3 regions of the Streptomyces sp. NPDC018031 genome follow, and region 1 is predicted to be linked to each of the others. Evidence: riboswitches for the same ligand, from Rfam matches in the RefSeq annotation. Region 1 holds a riboswitch; each other region holds the start of a gene.

Region 1 (7,691 bases):
GCTCGGTTCCCGCGGGCTCCGGAAGCGGTCGCGGACCGAGTGACCCCCGGACCCTCCGAAAGGCCGTCCGCAGGTTCACCATTGCGCGTTTGCGGCATGGTTCCCGCGGCCCGACAGCGGCCGATGTCCGGGAATCGTGCGACGGTCCGACGCGAGGGTTCCGGCGGGGTTATTGCTGGGGCGGGGCTTCGGCCCGAAGGAGGGGGAGATTCTCGGTCATCGCCGTGTCCCAGGCCCCGTCCGCCGTCATTTTCCGCAGCGCTTGGCGGATTCCGTTCCTGAGGTCGCTGCGTTTGGGAACGCCGATGCCGTAGCGCTCGTAGGTGAGTTCCAGGCCGGCCAGCTCGTAAGTGCCGGGCTCCCGGGCGGCCCAGCCGGCGAGTACGGCGTCGTCGGCCGTGACGGCGTCCACTTCGCCGTTCGCCAGTCCGGCCAGGCACTGCGGAATGGTGTCGCGCTCCAGGAGCTGGGCCCGGGGGGCGAACTTGGTCTTCATGTTGAGTCCGGGGAGGGAGCCGGTGACCGAGCAGAGCTTCTTGTCGTTCAGGTCCGCGGGCTTGTCGACGGACGGGCCGTTCGCGCGGGTCAGCACGTCCTGGTGGGCGACCAGGTAGGGACCGACGAAGTCGACTTTGGTGGCCCGCGCGTCGGTGATGGCGTAGGTGGCGACGATGAAGTCGACCTCGCCGCGTTGCAGCAGACGTTCGCGGTCGGCGCTGGGGGCCTCCTTCCACTCGATGTCGCGGGGGTCGTGGCCCAGTTGCCTGGCGATGTACGTGGCCACGTCCACGTCGAAGCCGCTGTGCCGGCCGTCCGGGGTCTTGAGTCCGATCCCGGGCTGGTCGAACTTGACCCCGATGGTGATCTTCTTGCCACCGGGGGTGCCGCTGCCGCCGGAGGCGCCGGCCGGGTCGCCGCCGGGTGTGCCGGAGGTGCCCGGGCTGCGGGGTGTGCGGCCTTCCGCCTCTCCGCCGCCCGGGTCGCCCCAGGGCAGCAGGGTCCACAGCAGGACGCCGACGACGCCCAGCGCGCCGAGCGCCGACGCGTAGACCCGCCCGTGGCGCAGCCGGGCCGTCGGCGGCCGGGCCGGCGAGGGCGGCGGCGGGGCGGCGGAGGCGGGCGGCGGCGGGGCGGGCGCGGGCGGCGGCGAGGCGGGCGCGGGCCGCGGCGGGGCGGGCGCGGGCGGCGGCGGGGCGGCGGAGGCGGGCGCGGTGGCCGGCTGGGTGGGGGGTCGCGGGCCGGTGGGGCCGGGCGGGTCCGGGACGGGGGCGTCGGGGGACGCGTGGGCCGGCCGGGCCGCGGCCATCGCGGCGGCCTCGGCCTCGGCCAGCAGCCGGTCCAGGGTCGGCGCGTCCGGGCGCCGGTCCGGGTCGCGTACCAGGACCGATGTCAGCACTCCGGTCAGCGGTCCGGCGTGCCGTGGCGGCGGGACGTCCTCGCTGAGGACGGCGGCGAGCGTGGCCAGGGTGTTGCCGCGGCGCAGCGGGTTGTGCCCCTCCACGGCCACGTAGAGCGTCATGGCCAGCGACCACAGGTCGGCCGCGGGCCCGCCGTCCTGGCCGGCGACGCGTTCCGGTGCCATGTAGTCGGGGGTGCCGATGATCGAGCCGGTGGCGGTCAGGACGGTGGAGTCCAGGACGGCGGCGATGCCGAAGTCGGTGAGGACCGGGCGGCCGTCGGGGCGCAGCAGGATGTTGGCGGGCTTGATGTCGCGGTGCTGGATGTCCGCCGCGTGTGCCGCGCGGAGGCCGTCCAGCATCCCGCGGCCGGCCCGGGCCGCCTCGGCGGGCGCGAGCAGGCCGCGGTCGAGCCGGTCCTGGAGCGATCCACCGGTGACGAGTTCCATGACGAGCCAGGGGTAGGGATGCTCACCGCCGTCCACGATGTGGTGGATGGTGACGACGTTGGGGTGGTCCACGCGCGCGAGTGCCCTGGCCTCCCGGAGGACGCGGGCGCGCAGGGCGCGGGCGGCCTCGGGGTCGTACTCGGCGAGTCCCGGGTCGGGTGGGCGCACTTCCTTGAGTGCCACTTCGCGGTGGAGCGCCAGGTCACGCGCTTTCCACACGGTTCCCATGCCGCCGCCGCCGAGCCGCGCCAGCAGCTCGAAACGGTCGTCGATCACCCGCGCCACACGGCCCCCTTCACCCGGACGAGGGCCCCGGGCAGGGTCGTCTGCGAGGATCCGCGGGCCCTCGGGCCGAAGCCCGGGCCAACTCTGCCACAGCTGCCCGGTCGCGGGCAGGCGAGCGGTGAACCCGGCAGTCGGAGGCGCCGCGGCCGGGAGCGGCGGGAACGGATGGGCGTTTTGTCCATCGATCGGGCGGCGCGGCGCCCAACTCATTGACACAAAACGGACTTTTAATGACTCATGCCCTTATAGCTGGCCCGGGTGAGGGAGGTCACGGACGGGGGCGTCAACCCGTGACCGCTCCGTCGCGTCCCGCGCACTTTGCGTCAGGTCGATTACCGGGCGCTTTTCCAGGACGCCATTGTGCAAGATCTCCATTTCGGTACGGAAGAGATCCGGAGCGCAGCGTGACGTAAAGCGGAAGTAATTCGGAGAATGGATCTTTGACGCAGGTCACGTGGCTTGTGGCGGCGAATTCGTTCTGATTACGGTGGCGCCCGCTCCCTTCGGCAATCACTGCTCGGGAGCCTGTAACCGGAGCGCCTAATCCTGCCGCCGGTTGCGGATCCCACGACGCATCACGGCAGGAGCGGGGGAACCAGGTAAGTGCCGGACCGGGCATTCGCACGGCCGGCTTGGGGTGAAGACGCGTTGCGGTGGGATGACCGCTGCTCAGGACGCGGCCGGGCAACTCCAGCCCGAACCCGACAGCTCACCTCGCAGGCGTAGGAGAGGAACACCCCTATGTCTCGCGGACGTCACCGTCGCTATAACCCCGGCCGTATCGCCAAGGTCTCGCTCGCGCTCGCCGCGGGCGGTGCCGGTGTGGCCCTTCCCTTCGTCGGCGCCACTTCGGCGAGCGCCGCCTCCGTCGAGACCTGGGACAAGGTCGCGGCGTGCGAGAGCACCAGCAACTGGAGCATCAACACCGGTAACGGCTTCTACGGTGGCCTGCAGTTCACGCAGTCCACCTGGGCGGCGTTCGGCGGCCTGGACTACGCGCCGCGTGCCGACCTCGCCACCAAGGACCAGCAGATCGCCATCGCCGAGAAGGTGCTGGCCGAGCAGGGCCCCGGCGCCTGGCCGGTGTGCTCGGTGAAGGCCGGCCTCACCAAGGGCGGGCCGGCCCCGGCCATCTCCCCCGACGGTGAGAAGAAGGAGGCGGCTCCCGCCCCGGCGAAGCCCGCCCCCAAGCCGGTGGCCGCCGCGCCGAAGGCCGCCCCGAAGCAGGACGCCCCCGCCACCAAGCCGGCCGAGGGCTCCGAGTACACCGTGGTCCGCGGTGACAGCCTGTTCAAGATCGCCGAGTCGCACGACGTGGACGGTGGCTGGAAGGCCGTGTACGACGCGAACCGCGAGGTCATCGGCGGCAACCCGAACCTGATCTTCCCGGGCCAGGAGCTGGCGCTGACCGCCGAGGCCCCGAAGCAGCAGGCCCCGAAGCCCGCGGCCCCCAAGCAGGAGGCCCCGAAGCCGGCCGCGAAGCCCGCCGCCGCCCCGGCCGAGGCGCCGTCCGCCTCCGGCTTCACCGCGCCGGTCGCCAACCTGGTCCTGGGTACCCCGTACCACCAGGCCGGCAGCGCCTGGTCCAGCGGCTACCACACCGGTGCGGACTTCCCGGTCCCGACCGGCACCACCGTCAAGGCCATCGGCCCGGGTGAGGTCGTCTCGGCCGGCTGGGGCGGCTCGTACGGCAACCAGGTCGTCATCCGCCACGCAGACGGCAAGTACAGCCAGTACGCCCACCTGTCGTCGCTGTCCGTCTCCGCCGGTCAGACCGTCTCCGGTGGTCAGCAGATCGGCCTGTCCGGCTCCACCGGCAACAGCAGCGGCCCGCACCTGCACTTCGAGGTCCGCACCGGTGCCGGCTACGGCTCCGACATCGACCCGATCGCCTACCTGCGCGCCCACGGCGTCAGCATCTGAGGTGCCGACGTCCTGACGGCCGACGTGCCGTAGTCCGGAGTGCCCGGTCCGCCACCGTGCGGGCCGGGCACTTCGGCGTTCCGCCGACGGGTGGTCAGGCGGGTGGCGGAGCGGGGGAATCGCCGGTGACGGCGATGTCGGCGACGGTGTCGTAGAAGGACAGGTGGTCCTTGAGCTCGGCGACGGCGGGGATCGGGTCCGGGTAGGCCCACACGACGTCGCGGTGCGTCCCGCCCGGGCCGGTGTAGGACCAGTACGAGGCGGTGCCCTTGAAGGGGCAGACGGTGTGGTGGGCGGTGGGCTCGAAGAGGCTCAGGTCCACGTCCTGGACGGGCAGGTAGTAGCGGACCGGCAGGCCGGTCTCGTGCACCAGCAGCGGCCGGGTGGACTCGGCGACCACCTGGCCGGCGATCTCGACCCGTACGCGCTGCGAGCCGCGCACGACCTCGACGCGGTGGGCGGTGGTGTGCTGGTCGCTCATGACGGGTTCCCCCTCGGATGGCGTCCGCTCGGTGTCGTTGGGGGAACACCGGGGGGCGGGTTGGGATTCCCGGCCGGTGCGCCCCGCGCGCAGACCCCGGTCCGGTCGCCCGCACGGAGGCCGGCCCGGTCGCCTCCGTGCGGGCCCCGGCCACCTCGGGGGCCCGACCGATCGTCTCCGCGCGGGCCGCGTGCCACGTGCCGGGGCGTTTGAAGGGCCCGGGCTGGGGTGCGTCGGGCTCGCCGGCTGCCCGGCGGAAGGTGCGGCCGGCTCGCCGACCGCCGCGGGCGGAGGGTGCGGTCGACTGCCGGGAGGCGAGGCCCGGTGGGCTGCCGGGCGGCGTGCGCCGGCAGCTGCCGGACCGCGGGGTTGCGCCGGGTGCCGGACCGCGCGGTTCCGCCCGCCGCCCGAAGACTGGTGCCGGCGGGGCCGATCGGCTGCCGGGCCGCGGGGGCGCGCCGGGTGCCGGGAGGCGCGGTTCCGCCCGCTGCCCGAAGACTGGTGCCGGCGTGCGCCGGCAGCTGCCGGACCGCGGGAGCGCGCCGGGTGCCGGGCGGCGGGGGCCGGTCAGTCGCCGGGCGGCGGGGGCTCGGTGTTCCGGCGGGGCCAGTCGCGGCCCTCGTACTCCTCCACCACCCGGTTGAAGCGGGTCAGGGCCGCCTCGAAGTCGGCGAGTTCGTCCGGGGTCCAGTCGGCCAGGATGCGTCCGAGGCCGTCCCGCCGCAGGGTGCGGTCGGCCGCCAGCCGCTTGGCGCCCACCTCGGTCATCCGGAGTTTGCGGGCGAGGCCGCCGTCCGGGTCCGGGATGCGTTCCAGGAGGCCGAGCCGGAGCAGCCCGGCGGTCTGCCGGTTGACGGTGGAGACGTCCAGCTGGAAGGCCTCCGCGAGCCGGCCGATGCTCATCGGCCCTTCGGCGTCGAGCCGGGACAGCAGCACGTAGGCGGAGCGTTCGAGCTGGTACGGGCGGTCGGAGCGGCGCTCACGGGGCGTCATGACATGGCACCGGGCGAGCAGCATCAGCTCGCGCTCCAGCCGTTCGAGGCGGTCCGCCACGCACTTCTCCTCGCTGCCGCCGCCCGTCCTCGGGCCATCGGTCCCTTGACCATGATTTTGCCTTATGCACAGAACGGAGTGCACCCCTCCGGTACTGGATATGCACGATACACATTGTGTGTATGATGCACATCCCGACCGTCCGGCATGTACGCGTCGGCGATGTCGTCCACCCGCTCCACCCCGGGCCCCGGCACGGGCCGCCGGGCCCCGCAGCGCACTGCCTGAACCCACCTCATGGAGGCGGCCCCGAATGTCCGAGAAAGCCAGCGACCCCGTCGGCCCGGCGGAACCCCCTCCCCCGGGGGCTCCGGACGGGCGCACGGCGACGGAGCGCCAGGCGGGCGGCGCGTTCGTGGCCGTGCTCGCCTTCTGCGGCATCGCCGTGTCCGTGATGCAGACGCTCGTCGTCCCGCTCCTCACCGACCTGCCGCGGCTGCTCTCCACCTCGACCTCCGACGCGTCCTGGGTGGTGACCGCCACGCTGCTGGCCGGCGCCGTCTCGACACCCGTCATGGGCCGGCTCGGCGACATGTACGGCAAGCGGCGGATGCTGCTGGTCGCGCTCGCCCTGCTGGTCACCGGCTCACTGGTGTGCGCCATGACGTCCGACCTGGTGCCCATGGTGGCCGGCCGGGCGATCCAGGGCGGCGCCATGGGCGCCATCCCGCTCGGGATCAGCATCATGCGGGACGAGCTGCCGCCGCAGAAGCTGGGCTCCGCGATGGCGCTGATGAGCTCCTCGCTGGGCATCGGCGGCGCGCTCGGACTGCCCGCCGCCGCGCTGGTGGCCCAGCACACGGACTGGCACACCCTCTTCTACGGTGCCGCCGGGCTGGGCACGGTGGCGATCGTGCTGGTGCTGCTGGTGGTACCGGAGTCGTCGGTCCGCACCCCGGGGCGCTTCGACGTCGCGGGCGCGCTCGGGCTGTCGGCCGGGCTGGTGGCGCTGCTGCTGCCCATCACCAAGGGCGGCGACTGGGGCTGGACCAGCGGTGTCACGCTGGGTCTCCTGGGCGCCTCGGTGGTGATCCTGGTGGCCTGGGGCTTCCTGGAGCTCCGCGTCAGCCGGCCCCTGGTCGACCTGCGCACCACCGTGCGCCGCCAGGTGCTGCTGACCAACCTCGCGTCGATCCTGGTCGGCTTCTCGTTCTACGGGATGTCCCTGGTCTCGCCGCAGCTGCTGCAGCTGCCCGGCGCGACCGGCTACGGCCTCGGCCAGTCGATGGTCATGGCCGGTCTGTACGTCGCCCCGATGGGTGTGGCGATGATGCTGGTCGCGCCGCTGTCGGCCCGGATCAACGCCACCCGCGGCCCCAAGGTCTCGCTGATCATCGGCCTGGTGGTGATCGCCGCGACCTACGGCGGCGGCACCGCGATGCTCGGTTCGGTCTGGCAGGTCGCGCTGCTGGCCACCGCGCTGGGCGTCGGCGTGGGCATCGCGTACTCGGCGATGCCGACCCTGATCATCAGCGCCGTGCCGGCCCGCGAGACGGGGGCGGCGAACGGCCTCAACACCCTGATGCGGTCGATCGGCATGTCCACCTCCAGCGCGGTGGTGGGGGTGATCCTGGCGCACCGGACGACCTCGTTCGGGTCGCTCGAACTGCCGAACCTCGACGGGTTCCGGGCGGCGTTCTGGATCTCCTGCGGAGCCGCGGTCCTGGGGCTGCTCATCGCCCTGTTCCTGCCCGCCGGCCGGCCGGGAGGGCTCGGCGCCGGGACGGGACCGGCGGCCGGCGGCACCGGCTCGGCCGCCGGCGGGGACCCGGTGGCGGGCGCGGTCCCGGGCGCGGCCGGTCAGCCCTCCTCGGGCAGGCTGTCCCAGGCCTCGCCCTCCTCGCGCAGCTCGTAACCCTCCGTCTCGGCCACCGACCGCGCGTGCGCCCGGCTGCGCAGCGGCACCTCGTGGGTCTCGCTCTGGACCTCGGCGTGTACGCCCGCGCGGTCGGCCACCGCCTCGATCGAGTGGGTCTCGTAGATGACACGCCCCGGCTCCGCGGCGCTCCGGACCACGTACATGCTCACTGCCATCGGGCTCACTCCCCGAATACGCGTCCCCTGGATTCAGCATCCCACTCGGCGGCGATCTCCTCCCCTCCG
Region 2 (7,691 bases), on a different contig from region 1:
GGAGGAGACGACGACCAGTCCCTGGACGCCGTGTTCACCGCAGTCGGCGACGACGGACGGGACCTGTTCGGCGGGCACCGCGACGATCGCCAGATCGACCGGTTCGGCGATCTCGCGGATGGAGCGGTGGGCCGGGACGCCTTCCGGCGCCAGCTCGGCCAGCCCGTCCTCGAAGGCGTGGTTGACCGCGTACACCCGGCCGGTGAAGCCGCCGTCGAGCACGTTGCCCAGCACCGTGCGGCCCACCCCGCCGGGGCGGCGGCCGGTGCCGATGACGGCCACCGAGCCGGGCGCCAGCAGGCGCTGCACGGACCGGGCCTCGGCCCGCTGCTCCCGGCCGCGCATCACGGCGAGCGAGCGGTCGGTGGGTTCGAGGTCGAACTCCAGGCGGACCACGCCGTCCTCGAAGCTGCGCTGCTGGGTGTAGCCCGCGTCGGTGAACACCTTGATCATCTTGGTGTTGGCGGGCAGCACCTCGGCGGCGAAGCGGCGGATGCCGCGTTCCCGGGCGACCGCGGCGATGTGCTCCAGCAGGGCGGAGGCGACGCCCCGGCCCTGGTGGGCGTCCTGCACCAGGAAGGCGACCTCGGCCTCGTCCGGCGGCGGCCGGTCCGGGCCGCGGCCGCCGCCCCCGTCGGGGTTCCGGCGCGAGGAGACCGGCAGCCCCCGCTCGTCGATGCGGTCGTAGCGGACGGTGGCGATGAACTCGTCGCCGATGGTGGCGGCCAGGCCGACCCGGTCGACGTAGTCATGGTGGGTGAAGCGGTGCACGTCCCGGTCCGACAGCCGCGGGTAGGGCGCGAAGAAGCGGTAGTACTTCGACTCGTCCGAGACGTGCTCGTAGAAGCTGACCAGGCGCTGCGCGTCGTCCGGGGTGATGGGACGGATCTGCGCGGTGCCTCCGTCGCGGAGCACCACGTCGGCCTCCCAGTGGGCCGGGTAGCTGTGGCGGTCCGGATCTGACGCGGTCTCCATGGGGCCAGGGTAAGCGCCGGGGCGGACGGCGACACCGGTCCGGATCCGGTCGCGTCAGGGCCGGTCCGGCGCGGCGGTCGGGCCGGTCCGGATCCGGTCGCGGCGCGGGCGGGCCCGGAGGGTGGGCCGCCTCGCGGCCGCCGCCGCGGCCCGGCAGGCTGTGCGGAAAGTCCGTCTCGGACCACCACCGACCACATGAGAGACTGGTCTAGACAACTAGTAACGACCTGAAGGGCTACACCATGGTTGAGCGCCGCGTCACCGTCGGCTGGGCCGAGGGCCTGCACGCCCGTCCCGCGTCGATCTTCGTCCGAGCGGCGACCGCGTCGGGCGTCCCGCTGACGATCGCGAAGGCCGACGGCACGCCGGTCAACGCCGCGTCCATGCTCGCCGTCCTGGGCCTGGGCGCCCAGGGCGGCGAGGAGATCGTCCTGGCCTCCGAGGACGACAACGCCGAGGCGGCCCTCGACCGTCTGGCCAAGCTCGTCGCCGAGGGGCTCGAGGAGCTTCCGGAGACGGTCTGAGCCGAGCGTCCCGGCGCGCCGCGGGCATGCCGCGGTCCCGTGGCACCCGTACCTCCGGCGGTACGGACCCGGTCGGCGACACGGCGAGGCCGCGGTACCCCACAGGGCACCGCGGCCTTTCTGCTGGTCATTCCCGGCGGCAACCGGGCAGGACATTCCGCCGGGAATTACCTTCGGTGTATCCGCCCCCGGTATATCGGGCGGTTGTTACTTCCGATCGCAGACCGTGTTTACGGCGTGTTTCGGCCCGCTCACCGGAAAGGCCGGCGCAGCCGGTATTCCGCCATTTCCCGCTCGGCGTGCGCGGCGGCCAGCGAGCGGGCCCGCTCCGCGTCCTGCCGGGCCACCGCGTCCAGCAGCGCGCCGCGCTCCCCCCAGGACCGTGCCGCCCCGGCGGTGCCCGGCTCGCCGCGCCCGGCCCCGCGGGACGGCGGGCCCGGCACCGGCCGGGACGGGTCCACCGCGTACAGCCAGTCGGTCTTGCGGCGCAGCTGGACCAGCAGCCCGGCCAGCCCGGGGCTGCCGGAAGCCTGCGCCAGCGTCTCGTGGAACCAGTCCCCCAGGGCGCGCAGCTCCCCCGACTGCCCGCGCTCGGCACGCTCCTTGCCGAGCCTGACCAGGCCGCGCAGCACCTTGAGATGGGCCTCGGTACGCCGCTGCGCGGCCCGGGCGGCGCCCAGCGGCTCCAGCAGCACCCGGATGTCGAGCAGATCGGCGACCTCGCGCTCGGAGGGCCGCGCGACGCAGGCCCCGGCGTGCCGGCGGGTGGTGACGAACCCCTCCGACTCCAGGGTCCGCAGCGCCTCGCGCACCGGCACCCGGGAGACCCCGTAGCGGCGCGCCAGCACCTCCTCGGTCAGCCTGCCGCCCGGCTCGTACACACCGGAGACGATGTCGTCGCGAATCGCGGAGCACACCGCGTGTGCCGAAATCCGGCGACCGCTGTGGACCGCGGTGGTATCGCCGCTCATTTCCGGTCCCGCATGGTCGAAACCTCCGCATTAATCGCCGCGAAACGCGATCGATCGACGTGTGTGTTCGACGACTCTATTCCAGACGGCGGGAATTTCGGTCGGCAACCGGGATTTCATGGATATCTTCTGGCCAGGCGGACCTGGCGGGATACCGGCGGGCGGGACACCGGACCGGGCGGCGCGGGGCGGCCGCGGAACGCGCGTGGGCCCCGGCCGGACGGCCGGGGCCCACGCGGTGCGGCGGTACGCCCGGGGGCGTACCGGCGGAAGGATCAGACGTTCACGCCGTGCGAGCGGAGGTAGGCCAGCGGGTCGATGTCCGAGCCGTACTCCGGGCTGGTGCGTGCCTCGAAGTGCAGGTGCGGGCCGGTGGAGTTGCCGGTGCTGCCGGCCAGGCCGATCTGCTGCCCCGGGGTGACCGTCTGGCCGACCGTGACGGAGAGGGCCGACAGGTGGCCGTACTGGGTGTAGGTGCCGTCGTTCATCTTGATGACGACGTTGTTGCCGTAGGCGCCACCGTAGCCGGACTCCACGACGGTGCCCGAACCCACGGACCGCACCGAGGTGCCGGTGGAGGCGTGGAAGTCGATGCCGGTGTGGCTGCCGGAGGACCACAGCCCGCTGGTGGCGTGGTACTGGGTGGAGACGTAGGAGCCCTCGACCGGCAGCACGAAGGTGTTGAGGCGCTTGCGCTCGGCCTCCCGTGCGGCCCGCTCCCGGGCCTCCCGCTCGGCCTTGGCCTTCTTCTCCGCCGCCTCGGCCTTGCGCTTCATCTCGGCGGCCTTGACGGCCGCGGCCTTGCGGGCCTCCGCCTTGGCGGCGGCCTCCTCGGCGGCCACCTCCTGGCTGACGGCCTGGGCGTCGATCTGCTCGGCGATGTCGTCACCGATGACGATCGCCTGGTTCAGGCCGGTGTCCTCGAAGCGCGAGGAGTCGTCGGACGCGGCGAGCGCCGGAGAGGCCAGGGTCGCGACGACGCCGGAGGCGGCGAGCGTGGCCATGCCGGCGACGTTGGCACCGGTGCGGACGGCGCCGCGGGGACGGCGGTGTTTCCCGGTGGGACGGGTGAACGCCATGGTCCGGCGTACTCCTTTCCTTCCTTCTCGCCTACCGGGTTAGCTGACGGGTTCGGAGCAGGAAGGTCTCCTACGGGTCCCTCGTGAGAGGCACCCGATTCACCCCTGGGGATGGTGGGTCCCCGGCTCCCTGGGACGCGTGCCCCGGGGACTCGGCGATGACTGTCCGGGCCGCGGGTGCGACGCAAACTGACGAACAGCCGGATCGAAGCTAGACGGACGATCTTTTGAACACCAAACGGATCACGATTTTTGTTGCCCTCGCCACAGGGCAGAAGCGCTGTCTCACCAACAAACCGGACACCGGAGGCGGATCTTCCGCCCGATGGGCCAACGGCGTGGCGGGCCGATCGACATGACGGGCGGCCGGGCGGCGGATGCGGAACGGCGCCCCGGGACGGGCGGGCCCCCAGCCGGTGACCCGGCACCGGAGGGGGCGCACACAGCCGGGGGCCCCGGCACCGGAGTCACGGTGCCGGGGCTCCCGGGGGAGACCGCCGCTGATCGGCCGTCAGCCGCTGACGACCTTCACCTCGCCGATGCCGAGGGCGCGGACCGGCTCCTCGATGACCGAGGCGTCACCGACCAGCACGGTGACCAGCCGGTCGACCGGGAACGCGTTGACCGCGGCCGCGGTCGCCTCGACCGTGCCGGTCTCCGCGAGCCGCGCGTACAGGTGGGCCTGGAAGTCGTCCGGCAGGTGCTGCTCCACCTGGTCCGCCAGAGTGCCCGCGACGGCGGCCGCGGTCTCGTACTTCAGCGGGGCGACGCCGACCAGGTTCTGCACCGCGACATCGCGCTCCTCGTCGGTCAGCCCCTCCTCGGCGAGGGTGCGCAGCACCTTCCAGGTGTCCTCCAGTGCCGGGCCGGTCACCTCGGTGGCCACCGAGCCGGAGATGGCCAGCATCGCCGCGCCGGTGCCCTCCGGGGTGGACCGCAGCACCTGGCCGAAGGCGCGCACCCCGTAGGTGTAGCCCTTCTCCTCCCGCAGCACGCGGTCCAGGCGGGAGGTGAGGGTGCCGCCGAGGCAGTAGGTGCCGAGCACCTGCGCCGGCCAGACCCGGTCGTGCCGGTCGGCGCCGATCCGGCCGATGAGCACCTGGGTCTGCACCGCGCCGGGGCGGTCCACGATCACCACGCGGCCGGTGTCGTCGGCGGTGATCACCGGGCTGGGCCGCTGCTCCGCCGGACCGCCGGTCCAGGCGCCCAGCGTGTCGGCGAGCGCCTGGTCCAGGTCGACGCCGGTCAGATCGCCGACGACCACCGCGACCGCGCCGGCGGGGCGCACATGGGCCTGGTAGAAGGCGCGCACCGCGGCGGCGTCGATCCGCCGCACGGTCTCCTCGGTGCCCTGGCGCGGCCGGGAGTGCCGGGCGTCGGCCGGGAACAGCTCCCTGGAGAGCGCCATCGACGCCCGGCGGGCGGGGTTGGCCAGCTCGTGCGGGATCTCGTCGAGCCGGTTGGCCACCAGCCGCTCCACCTCGCCCTCGGGGAAGGCGGGGGCGCGCAGCGCGTCGGCGAGCAGCCCGAGGGCCTTGGGCAGCCGGGACGCCGGGACCTCCAGGGAGACCCGGACGGCCGGGTGGTCGGCGTGCGCGTCGAGGGTGGCGCCGCAGCGCTCCAGCTCGGCGGCGAACTCCTCGGCCGTGAGCTTGTCGGTCCCCTCGGACAGGGCACGGGCCATGATCGTGGCCACCCCGTCGAGGCCGGCGGGCTCGGCGTCCAGCGGCGCGTCCAGGTTGATCTCGACGGCGACCACCTGCTGACCGGGGCGGTGGCAGCGCAGCACGGTCAGACCGTTGGGCAGGGTGGCGCGCTCCGGGGCGGGGAAGGCCCACGGCTTGGCGGAACCGGCCTGCGGCTGCGGGTGGAACGTCATGGTGGTGGCGGTGTCGCTCACTGGGCCGACTCCCCTTCTTCCTCGTCGGCGGCCTCGGCGCCGGTCTCGGCATCGGCCCCGGCGGGCCCGGTGGGTTCGTAGACGAGCACCGCGCGGTTGTCGGGGCGCAGCCGGGCCGCGGCCACCTCCCGCACCTCGTCGGCGGTGACGGCGAGCACCCGGTCGACGGCGGTGAGCGCCAGCTGCGGGTCACCGAAGAGCACGGCGAACCGGCACAGTTCGTCGGCGCGCCCGCCGACGGTGGCCAGCCGGTCCAGCCACTCGCGCTCCAGCTGGGCCTGGGCGCGCTCCATCTCCTCCGGGGTGGGGCCCTCGGCGGCGAACCGGGCCAGTTCCTCGTCGACGGCGGACTCGATGTCGGGCACCTCGACACCGGCGGACGTCTTCACGTCGAGCCAGCCCAGCGACGGCGCGCCGGAGAGCCGGAGCATGCCGAAGCCGGCCGCGACGGCGCTGCGGTCGCGGCGTACCAGGCGGTTGTGCAGGCGGGAGGACTCCCCGCCGCCGAGCACGGTCAGCGCCAGGTCGGCGGCGTCCGCCTCACGGGTGCCGTCGTGCGGCAGCCGGTAGGCGGCCATCAGGGCGCGGGAGGGCACCTCCTCCTCGACGACCTCGCGCAGCTGCTCGCCGATGACCTCGGGCAGGCTGCCCTCCCGGGGCGGCTGCTTGCCGTCGTGGGACGGGATCGAGCCGAAGTACTTCTCGATCCAGGCCAGGGTCTGCTCGGGATCGATGTCGCCGACGACCGCGAGCACCGCGTTGTTCGGCGCGTAGTAGGTGCGGAAGAAGGCGCGGGCGTCCTCCAGCGAGGCGGCGTCCAGGTCGGCCATCGATCCGATGGGCGTGTGGTGGTACGGGTGCCCCTCCGGGTAGGCCATGGCGACCAGCCGCTCGAAGGCGGTGCCGTAGGGCACGTTGTCGTAGCGCTGGCGGCGCTCGTTCTTCACGACGTCCCGCTGGTTCTCCAGGCTCTCCTCGTCCAGCGCGGCCAGCAGCGACCCCATGCGGTCGGCCTCCAGCCACAGCGCCAGCTCGACCTGGTGGGCGGGCATCGTCTCGAAGTAGTTGGTGCGTTCGAAACTGGTGGTGCCGTTGAGGGACCCGCCGGCGCCCTGCACCAGCTCGAAGTGGCCGTTCCCCTTGACCTGGGCCGACCCCTGGAACATCAGGTGCTCGAAGAGGTGAGCCAGGCCGGTACGCCCCTTGACTTCGTGGCGCGAGCCGACGTCGTACCAGAGGCAGATCGCGGCGACCGGGGTCAGGTGATCCTCGGAGAGCACCACCCTCAGGCCGTTGGCCAGGCGGTGCTCGGTCGCTGTCAGGCCGCCGGAACCGGCCTGTTGCGTGGCCGTGTGACCCATGGGCATGTACGTCCCTTCGATCGCGTGCTGATGCGGTAGCGAAGCGGTGTGTCGATACAGTCCTGTCACTCTATGCAAGCGGGCCGACATCTGGCGAAGTTCCCGGGCCCGATGTCCCCCCGGGGCGGGGGGTGGTCGGCGTTGTCGGTGCGTCGGTCCACAATGGTCGGCATCAGAACCAGCATCGGCAGTTGAAGGAGCCGCAGCCGCGATGGCCCGCCGCAGCACGAAGACCCCGCCACCGGAGGACTTCGAGGAGCGCATCCTCGACATCGACGTCGTCGACGAGATGCAGGGCTCCTTCCTGGAGTACGCCTACTCGGTCATCTACTCACGGGCCCTGCCCGACGCCCGCGACGGGCTGAAGCCGGTGCACCGGCGCATCCTGTTCCAGATGAACGAGATGGGGCTGCGCCCGGAGCGGTCCTTCGTGAAGTGCGCCCGGGTCGTCGGCGAGGTGATGGGCAAGCTGCACCCGCACGGCGACGCCTCCATCTACGACGCCCTGGTGCGGATGGCGCAGCCCTTCTCGATGCGGCTGCCGCTGGTCGACGGGCACGGCAACTTCGGATCGCTGGGCAACGACGACCCGCCGGCGGCGATGCGGTACACCGAGTGCCGGATGGCCTCGGCGACCTCCCTGATGACGGAGTCGATCGACGAGGACACCGTCGACTTCGCGCCGAACTACGACGGCAGCGAGCAGGAGCCGGTGGCGCTGCCCGCCGCCTACCCGAACCTCCTGGTCAACGGCGCCTCCGGGATCGCGGTCGGGATGGCCACCAACATGCCGCCGCACAACCTGGGCGAGGTGATCGCGGCCGCCCGGCACCTGATCAAGCACCCGGGCGCCGACCTGGACACGCTGATGCGGTACGTCC
Region 3 (7,691 bases), on a different contig from region 1:
CTCGGCTGGCGGGCCGTCCTGGGGCTGGGAGCCCGTTCGCAGACGGCACAGAACCTGCTCCGCACCCGAGAGTGCGTGGTGAACCTCCCCTCCGACGCCCTCGCGCCGGCGGTGGACCGGCTCGCCCTGACCACCGGGACGGATCCCGTCCCGCCCGGCAAGGCGAAGCGCGGATACCGGCACGAGCCGGAGAAGTTCGCCCGGGCCGGGCTCACCCCGGTCGGCTCCGAGACCGTCGGCCCGCCCCGGGTCGCCGAGTGCCCGGTCGCCATGGAAACGGTGGTCGAGGCGGTGCACCCGCTGGCCGAGGACGACGAGCGGCAGCGCGGTTCGATCCTCACCTTCGAGGTGCGCGTCCAGCGGGTCCACGTGCACGAGGACATCCGGATGGACGGCAGCCCCGACCGGGTCGACCCCGATGCCTGGCGGCCGCTGATCATGAGCTTCCAGAAGTTCTACGGCCTCGGGCCGCAGGTGCACCCCTCCACTCTGGCGAGCATCCCGGAACGGCTCTACCGGGGCCCGGACATCGAGCGTGCCCGGGAGGTTCCCGCCCGCTGACCCCGGGCGGGAACCGACCCGGCGTCAGACGTGCGGGACCACCGCCACCGGCGCGGCGGCGTGGTGCAGTACGGCGTGCGCCACCGCGCCGATCCGCCGCAGCCCGCCGTCCCGGGCCCGGCGCCCGACGACCACCAGACCGGCGTCGGCGCCGTTGGTCAGCAGCACCTCGGCGGCCGCGCCGATCTCGGTGTGCTCGACCACGTCCACCTGCGGATACCTCTCCCGCACCGGCCGTACCGCGTCCGCGAGCAGCTTCTTGTGCAGCGACTCCAGGCCCCCCGCCTCATCGACCGCGCTCAACGCCCCGGGAGTCCAGGTGAAGGGGGGCGGCAGGGTCCAGGCGCGTACCGCCCGCACGGTGGCACCGCGCGCCGCGGCCGCCCGGAAGGCGAACTCCAGCACCGCGGAACCCGACTCGTCCGACTCCTGCACCCCCACCAGCACCTCGCCCGAGCCGGCCGCCGCGGAGCCGGCGGGAGCGCGCCCGTGCACCACGACGACCGGCCGCTCGGCCTGGCGCAGCACGTGCAGTGACACCGAGCCGAGCAGGTAGCCGACCAGCGCACCGTGCCCGCGTGACCCCAGTACCAGCATCTCGGCCCGCGCGGCCTCGGCGACCAGCGCCGGGACCGGGTCCTCGGCCAGGAGCTCGCTGTCGACCGACAGCCCGGGGACGAGCGCGGTCAGCCGCGCCTCCTCGTCCGCCAGCAGCTTCCGTGCCTGCCGCTGCTGTGTGCCGGCGTCCGGCGCGACGGGCGCGTCCAGCGGTTGCCACAGGTGGGCGTGGACCAGACGCAGTGCCATGCCGGTGCGGTCGGCCTCCCGCGCCGCCCAGTCGGCGGCGCCGGCGGACTCCTCGGTCCCGTCCAGCCCGACGGTGATGGTGCCAGTCATGTGAAGCGGCCTCCAGTGGTGACGGTCCGGCACGTTCGATGCCTCCACCATGGGCGCTCGCCGCGGTGCTCGCATGCCGGTGGTGCCGTCATGCCCCCGGGGGGCCGTCACCGGGGTCCGGGACGGGGAGCCCGCGACGTGGTCCGGGGCCGTCGGCGCACCGCGGGCCCCGGACCGGACCGGCCGGCTGCGTGGCCGGGTCCGGCGCCTGGTCGTGGCGGCCGGCCGCGCCGCCCCCGACGACCCACGCCGCGGCGGCGGTGACCAGGGCGAGCGCGACCAGCGACACACTTACCCACAACGGTGCGCGGTATCCGAGGCCGGCCGCGATCGCCAGCCCGCCCAGCCACGGCCCGGCGGCGGCACCCACGTTGAACGCGGCCGTGGCGAACCCACCGGCCAGGGTCGGCGCGGCGGCGGCCGCGTAGAGCGCCTGTGAGATGAGCGTGGACCCGACGGCGAACGACAGCGTCCCCTGGGCCAGGACGAACACCACCGTCGCCCCCGTGCTGCCCGCGGTCAGCGCGAACCCGGCCCAGCCGGCCAGCAGGACCGGCGCGCCGACCACCAGGAGCCGCACCGGCCGGGTGTCGGCCATCCGGCCGCCCACGGTGACCCCCAGGAACGAGCCGATGCCGAAGAGCGCCAGCACGGCGGGCACCCACCCGGACCCCAGCCCGGTCACCTCGGTGACCAGCGGCGCGAGATAGCTGAACGCGCAGAACGTGGCACCGTTGACCAGCGCGCCCAGCAGCAGGACGAGCAGCAGCCGCCGGTCGCGCAGCGACCGCAGCTCGCCCCGGACGCTGCCGGCGGCGGGGCCGGGGACGCCACCGGGCACCGACCGCACGATCGCCGCCAGGGCCGGCACCGACAGCAGCGCGACCGCCCAGAACGCCGAGCGCCATCCCCACACCTGTCCGAGCAGGGCCCCCGCGGGCACACCCACCACACAGGCGAGGGTGACGCCCCCGAGGAGGACGGAGGTGGCCCGTCCCTTGAGGTTCGGCTCCACCAGGCCGGTCGCGGTGGTCACGGCCACCGCCAGGAAGCCGGCGTTGGCCAGCGCCCCCACCACCCGGGCGGCGACCAGCGTCCGGAAGTCGGTGGTGACCGCCCCGAGGACGTGGACGAGGAGGAAGACGGTCAGAAAGGTCAGCAGCGCGCGGCGCGGCGACCAGCGCCGGCCGAGCACCGCCATCACCGGCGCGCCGACCACCATCCCGACGGCGAAAGCCGAGGTCAGCAGGGAGGCGGTGGGGATGGACACGCGCATGTCGGCGGCGATGTCCGGGGTCAGCCCGGACAGCATGAACTCGGACGTCCCCTGGGCGAAGACCGCCAGTCCGAGCAGATACAGAACGAAGGGCACAGCAGTACTCCACAACCGCATCATGGATCGACAGGGCCGCGTCACGGCTGTGGCGGGCCCGGCCGGCGTCGCGGAGGACACGGCACACGGAAGCCGCCGGACCATCACGCGGAGGAAGACCCGCCGGCGTCACGGAGGGGACGCGCGGTCCGGGTCGAAGACAGCCCGTACGACGGCGGTCCGGTGGCAGCGGAGCACGCACCGCGAGGCCCGCGGCCGCAGGGGCGGCGGCGGGGCGCGGAGGTGCCGGCACGATCAGCCACCGGGACGACCGGTGGCTAGCGTCTGGATGCCTCGGGGCTGGACATGGGGCGAAGACTAGTCAGCCGGGTCCGGGCCGTCCACCGCATTCCGCCGCCCCGGCCGGGCCGGCGGCGTGTCGGCGGTGCGCCGGGGGGTAGGGGAGTCCGCACCGGCGGTGCACCGGCCCCGTCGGGACCCACTGTGCAAGGAGGAGTTCATGTCCGGACTGTTCGCCAGGATCAGACGGTTCAGCCGCACCCCGCAGGGGCAGCGGGCGATGGACACGGCGCGGCGGGCCGCCGCCGACCCGCGGCGGCGGTCCCAGGCCCGCCGGCTCCTCAGCAGGCTGCGCGGACGGCACTGAGCGGTACCGGGCGAGCGGTGGGCCGGAGAAGCCCGGGACGCCGGCGGGTGCCGGCGATTCAGGGCTTCACCGGCATCCCACGGACCCACCGCCACCGCATTCCGTTCCCGCCTCCGACGCAACGGAGAACACGCGGGTTTCCGGCGCCCGGTGATTGATCACTTGACGCGTCCGTACCAGACCTTTCCGGTCCAGATCTTTTCCTTGCGCACCGATGTCCCGGGCTTGGGAGAATGCCAGATCTGGTTTTTCCCGGCGTAGATCCCGACGTGGTACACACGACCGCCGGAGTGAAAGAACACGAGGTCACCCGGCTTGCGTGAGCCGACGGACACATGGCGTGTCCTGTTGTATTGGGCGGCCGCCGTCCGGGGCAGCGTCTTCCCCGCCTTCTTGTACGAGTAGAGCGTCAGACCGGAGCAGTCGAACCGGTTCGGGCCCGCCGCTCCGTAGCGGTACGGGGAGCCCTTCTTCGCGGCGGCCACCTTGAGGGCCTTGGCCGCCGGCGTGGCGGCTTCCGCTTCCGCCGCCAGGCCCGGGACCAGCAACGACGCGGTCACGGTGGCGGCGGTGAGGGCCGACACGGCCCCGGCCCGGGAAATGCACGGAGGTATGGACGGAATCGCAGACATGGCTATGCCCTTCGTCATACGCCTGCGAAAGATGACCTGTCGGGTTCGGGCAGGCGAAGTTGCCCGGCCACTTCCGTGGCTTCACCCCAAGGACCATCGCGTTCATGGCCCGTCGTGCTCGGGTCTCCCGCTCCTGCCGGCTCACTGTCGTGTGCGGTCATCCGGGGCGTCGGCAGGACTCGGCGTGCGCCCGGACGGCCCCGCCTCGGTGACGGGGTATTCGTTCCGGAGAGAGATCTTGCGACATCAATCGCCGTTCCGCAGAGCCAAAATGGGGTTCTGTGAACTTATTCACTCCCTCTCCCGTGGGAAATCCGTCCGCCCTTCTTCAGCCGGCCGACCGTCAATTGACCGCAATAGCAGGGCACTTGACGGACGCGATCAAGGATGTCCGCGGACGATCGAGGAGGGGTCGACGGCCGCTGGACCCCGGCCACATCGCACTGCTCCGACACGGGACTTCACCCGGACGCCGCGTGACGCCGGGCTCGCGGCCGGGTTGAACAGTGCGCCCGCCCGCACGCGTCGGCGCGGGGTCGGCCCGAGGCGGCGCGGACGAGGAACAAGACGTGGACTTGACAACGGTGCGCGAGGTCATCGACGGCCGGAGCGGCGCCCCCTGGCAACCGGGTGACGCCTGGCTGGCCGGCGGCACCCACCTGTTCGCCGAACCGCGGCCCGAGCTGCGCAGACTCCGGGACCTGGGAGCCATGGGCTGGGCGCCGCTGACCGTCACCGAGCACGGCCTGGAGATCGCCGCCACCTGCACCGTCGCCGAGCTGCTGGCTTTCGCCGAGGCCCGCGGCGGCCCCTGGCCGCGGGCCCGCGACCTGATGGCGTTCTGCTGCCGCGCCTTCTCCTCCTCTTTCAAGGTGTGGAACACCGCCACCGTCGGCGGCAACCTGTGCCTGGCGCTGCCGGCCGCTCCGATGGTCTCGCTCACCGCCGCGCTGGACGGCGTGTGCCTGCTGTACGCGCCCGACGGCGGCCGCAGACGGCTGCCGGTGCTCCGGTTCGTGACCGGCCCCGGGCGCACCGCCCTGCGCCCCGGTGAGCTGCTGCGCTCGATCACCCTGCCCACCGGACCGCTGGACGCCCGCACCGCATGCCGCCGGGCGGCCCTGCGGCCCCACGGCCGGTCCGCCGCCCTGGTGACCGGCGTCCACGACCCGCGTTCGCACCGTCTCACCCTCACCATCAGCGCGGCCACCCCCAGGCCGGTGCGCATCACGTTCTCCCGGCCGCCCGCCGAGGGCCGGCTGCGGGACGCGGTCCGGCGGGCCGTCCCGCCGGCGGCGGTGGTCGACGACATCCACGGCTCAGCCCGGTGGCGCCGTCACATGGCGCTCCACCTGGCCGAAGAGGTCCGCCGCGAGCTGCTCGCGGGCGGCGGCAACGGGTAACGGAGGAGAGACATGCCGTTCCGGGTCCGCGTCAACGGGCAGGAGGTCCGCCGGCCCCCCGCCCCCGGCCAGTGCCTGCGCACCTTCCTGCGCGACCACGGCTGGTTCGGGGTGAAGAAGGGCTGCGACACCGGGGACTGCGGTGCCTGCACCGTGCACGTCGACGGCGTCGCGGTGCACAGCTGCCTCCACCCGGCGGTCCGCGTCGCCGGACGCTCGGTCACCACCGTCGAGGGCCTCGCCGACGGGGACGCGCTCCACCCCCTCCAGCAGCGGTTCCTCGACGCCCAGGGCTTCCAGTGCGGCTTCTGCACCCCCGGCATGATCATGACCGCGGCGGTGCTGACGCCCGAACAGCTAGCGGACCTGCCGCAGACCCTCAAGGGCAACCTGTGCCGGTGCACCGGCTACCGGGCGGTCGAGGAGGCGCTGCGCGGTGCCGGCCACCCCCCGGAGCCGGCCACGGCCGACCGCCCCGGCGGCAGCGGCCGGCCGGCACCGACGCCCGCCGGGCGGGAGGTGGTCACCGGCACCGCCCGGTTCACCGTGGACACCAGCCCGCCCGGCCTGCTCCACCTCAAACTCGTGCGGTCACCGCACCGGCACGCGCGCATCCGCGCCATCGACACCACCGCGGCCCGCGCGGTACGCGGGGTGCGCGCGGTCCTCACCCACCTCGACGCGCCCGCCACCCGCTTCTCCACCGGGCGCCATGAGCACGACGACGACGATCCCGCCGACACCCGCGTACTGGACGACGTGGTCCGCCACCCCGGGCAGCGGGTGGCCGCGGTGGTCGCCGACAGCGAGGCGGCCGCCGAGGAGGGGTGCCGCGCGGTCCGGGTCACCTACCAGGTGCTGCCCGCCGTGTCCGACCCCGAACAGGCCCTGCTGCCGGACGCGGTACGGGTCCATCCGGCCGGCAACACCGTCGACGAGGTGCACACCGCGAGTGGTGACCTCGAACGCGGACTCGCCGAGGCCGACACCGTCTACGAGGAGACCTTCCGCACCCCGCGCGTCCAGCACGCCGCTCTGGAGACCCACGCCGCCACCGCCTGGTTCGACGGGGACGGCCGGCTGACCGTGCGCTCCGGAACCCAGACCCCGCACCTCACCCGCCGGGCGCTGTGCGGCCTCTTCGAACTGCCGCCGGACCGGGTGCGGGTGGTCAGCGGCCGCATCGGCGGCGCCTTCGGCGGGAAGCAGGAGATGCTCGTCGAGGACGTCGTGGTGCTCGCCGCGCTGCGCACCGGCCGTCCGGTACGGCTGGAGTACACCCGCACCGAGCAGCTCACCGCTTCCACCACGCGCCACCCCTTCACCGTCCGGGTCACGGCCGGGGCTCGCCGCGACGGCACGCTCACCGCCCTGCGGCTGCGCGTCGTCTCCGACACCGGGGCGTACGGCAACCACGGGTCGACCGTGCTGCGCGCCGCCTGCCAGGGGCCCCTGGGGCTCTACCGCTGTCCTGCCGTCCGGGTCGACGGCTACGCGGTGTACACCCACACGGTGCCCGCCGGGGCGTTCCGCGGCTACGGCTTCGGCCAGGTCGTCTTCGCGGTGGAGTCGGCGCTGGATGAACTCGCCCACCGGCTCGGCATCGACCCGCTGGTGATGCGGGAACGCAACTACGTCCGGCCCGGCGAGCCGCTCACCGCCCCCGGCCGGACCGGCCGGCCGCCGGTCGCCGACTCCGGCCTGGCGCAGTGCCTGGCCGCGGTCCGGGAGCACCGCGCGTCCCGGCGGGCCGCCGGGACCGCCCCGCCCGGGCCGCACCGGCTGGTCGGCGAGGGCATGGCCGCCTCGGTGTGCCCGTGCGCGCCGCCGGACGGGCACATCGCCCAGGCGCGGGCCTGCCTCGCCGCCGACGGCCACTACGAGCTGAGCCTCGGAGCCCCGGAGTTCGGCAGCGGTGCCACCGGCGCCCAGCAGCAGATCGCCGCCGCCACCCTGGCCACGCACCCCGGCCGCATCCGGGTCCGGCAGGCCGACACCGACCTGCTGGACCACGACACCGGTGGCTTCGCCTCCACCGGGACGGCACTGGTCGGGCAGGCGGTGCGGCGCGCCTGCCGCGACCTGCGCGACACGCTGCTCGACCTCGCGGCGACCCGGCTGGGGACCGACCGCGACCTGTGCCGCCTCGACGGCGACGCGGTGCACGGTCCCGGCGGACCGGTCCCGCTCCGTACGCTCCATCAGGCCGCCTGGGCGGC

Evidence for each region. Region 1 has a riboswitch for cyclic di-AMP ahead of ACH4B3_RS01790 (transglycosylase family protein). Riboswitches for the same ligand answer to the same signal wherever they lie in the genome.
Region 2: linked by a shared signal. The riboswitch ahead of ACH4B3_RS06795 (M23 family metallopeptidase) and the one ahead of ACH4B3_RS01790 (transglycosylase family protein) in region 1 are both predicted to bind cyclic di-AMP.
Region 3: linked by a shared signal. The riboswitch ahead of ACH4B3_RS22960 (C40 family peptidase) and the one ahead of ACH4B3_RS01790 (transglycosylase family protein) in region 1 are both predicted to bind cyclic di-AMP.

The regions. Positions count from the first base shown of each region.
Region 1 covers NZ_JBIRFT010000001.1:427,011-434,701, forward strand. The annotation lists gene ACH4B3_RS01785 (bifunctional serine/threonine-protein kinase/glutamate ABC transporter substrate-binding protein) at 170-2,131, opposite strand; cyclic di-AMP (ydaO/yuaA leader) riboswitch at 2,659-2,867, shown strand; gene ACH4B3_RS01790 (transglycosylase family protein) at 2,873-4,054, shown strand; gene ACH4B3_RS01795 (DUF427 domain-containing protein) at 4,149-4,535, opposite strand; gene ACH4B3_RS01800 (MarR family winged helix-turn-helix transcriptional regulator) at 5,103-5,588, opposite strand; gene ACH4B3_RS01805 (MFS transporter) at 5,842-7,443, shown strand; gene ACH4B3_RS01810 (hypothetical protein) at 7,389-7,622, opposite strand.
Region 2 covers NZ_JBIRFT010000002.1:101,758-109,448, reverse strand. The annotation lists gene ACH4B3_RS06810 (GNAT family N-acetyltransferase) at 1-975, opposite strand, end outside; gene ACH4B3_RS06805 (HPr family phosphocarrier protein) at 1,218-1,499, shown strand; gene ACH4B3_RS06800 (GntR family transcriptional regulator) at 1,751-2,470, opposite strand; gene ACH4B3_RS06795 (M23 family metallopeptidase) at 2,746-3,549, opposite strand; cyclic di-AMP (ydaO/yuaA leader) riboswitch at 3,563-3,717, opposite strand; gene ACH4B3_RS06790 (M16 family metallopeptidase) at 4,061-5,428, opposite strand; gene ACH4B3_RS06785 (M16 family metallopeptidase) at 5,446-6,816, opposite strand; gene ACH4B3_RS06780 (DNA topoisomerase (ATP-hydrolyzing) subunit A) at 7,022-7,691, shown strand, end outside.
Region 3 covers NZ_JBIRFT010000011.1:33,756-41,446, forward strand. The annotation lists gene ACH4B3_RS22940 (flavin reductase family protein) at 1-561, shown strand, start outside; gene ACH4B3_RS22945 (universal stress protein) at 586-1,458, opposite strand; partial or broken gene ACH4B3_RS22950 (Cmx/CmrA family chloramphenicol efflux MFS transporter) at 1,721-2,830, opposite strand; gene ACH4B3_RS22955 (hypothetical protein) at 3,291-3,437, shown strand; gene ACH4B3_RS22960 (C40 family peptidase) at 3,596-4,069, opposite strand; cyclic di-AMP (ydaO/yuaA leader) riboswitch at 4,073-4,264, opposite strand; gene ACH4B3_RS22965 (FAD binding domain-containing protein) at 4,639-5,472, shown strand; gene ACH4B3_RS22970 (molybdopterin-dependent oxidoreductase) at 5,485-7,691, shown strand, end outside.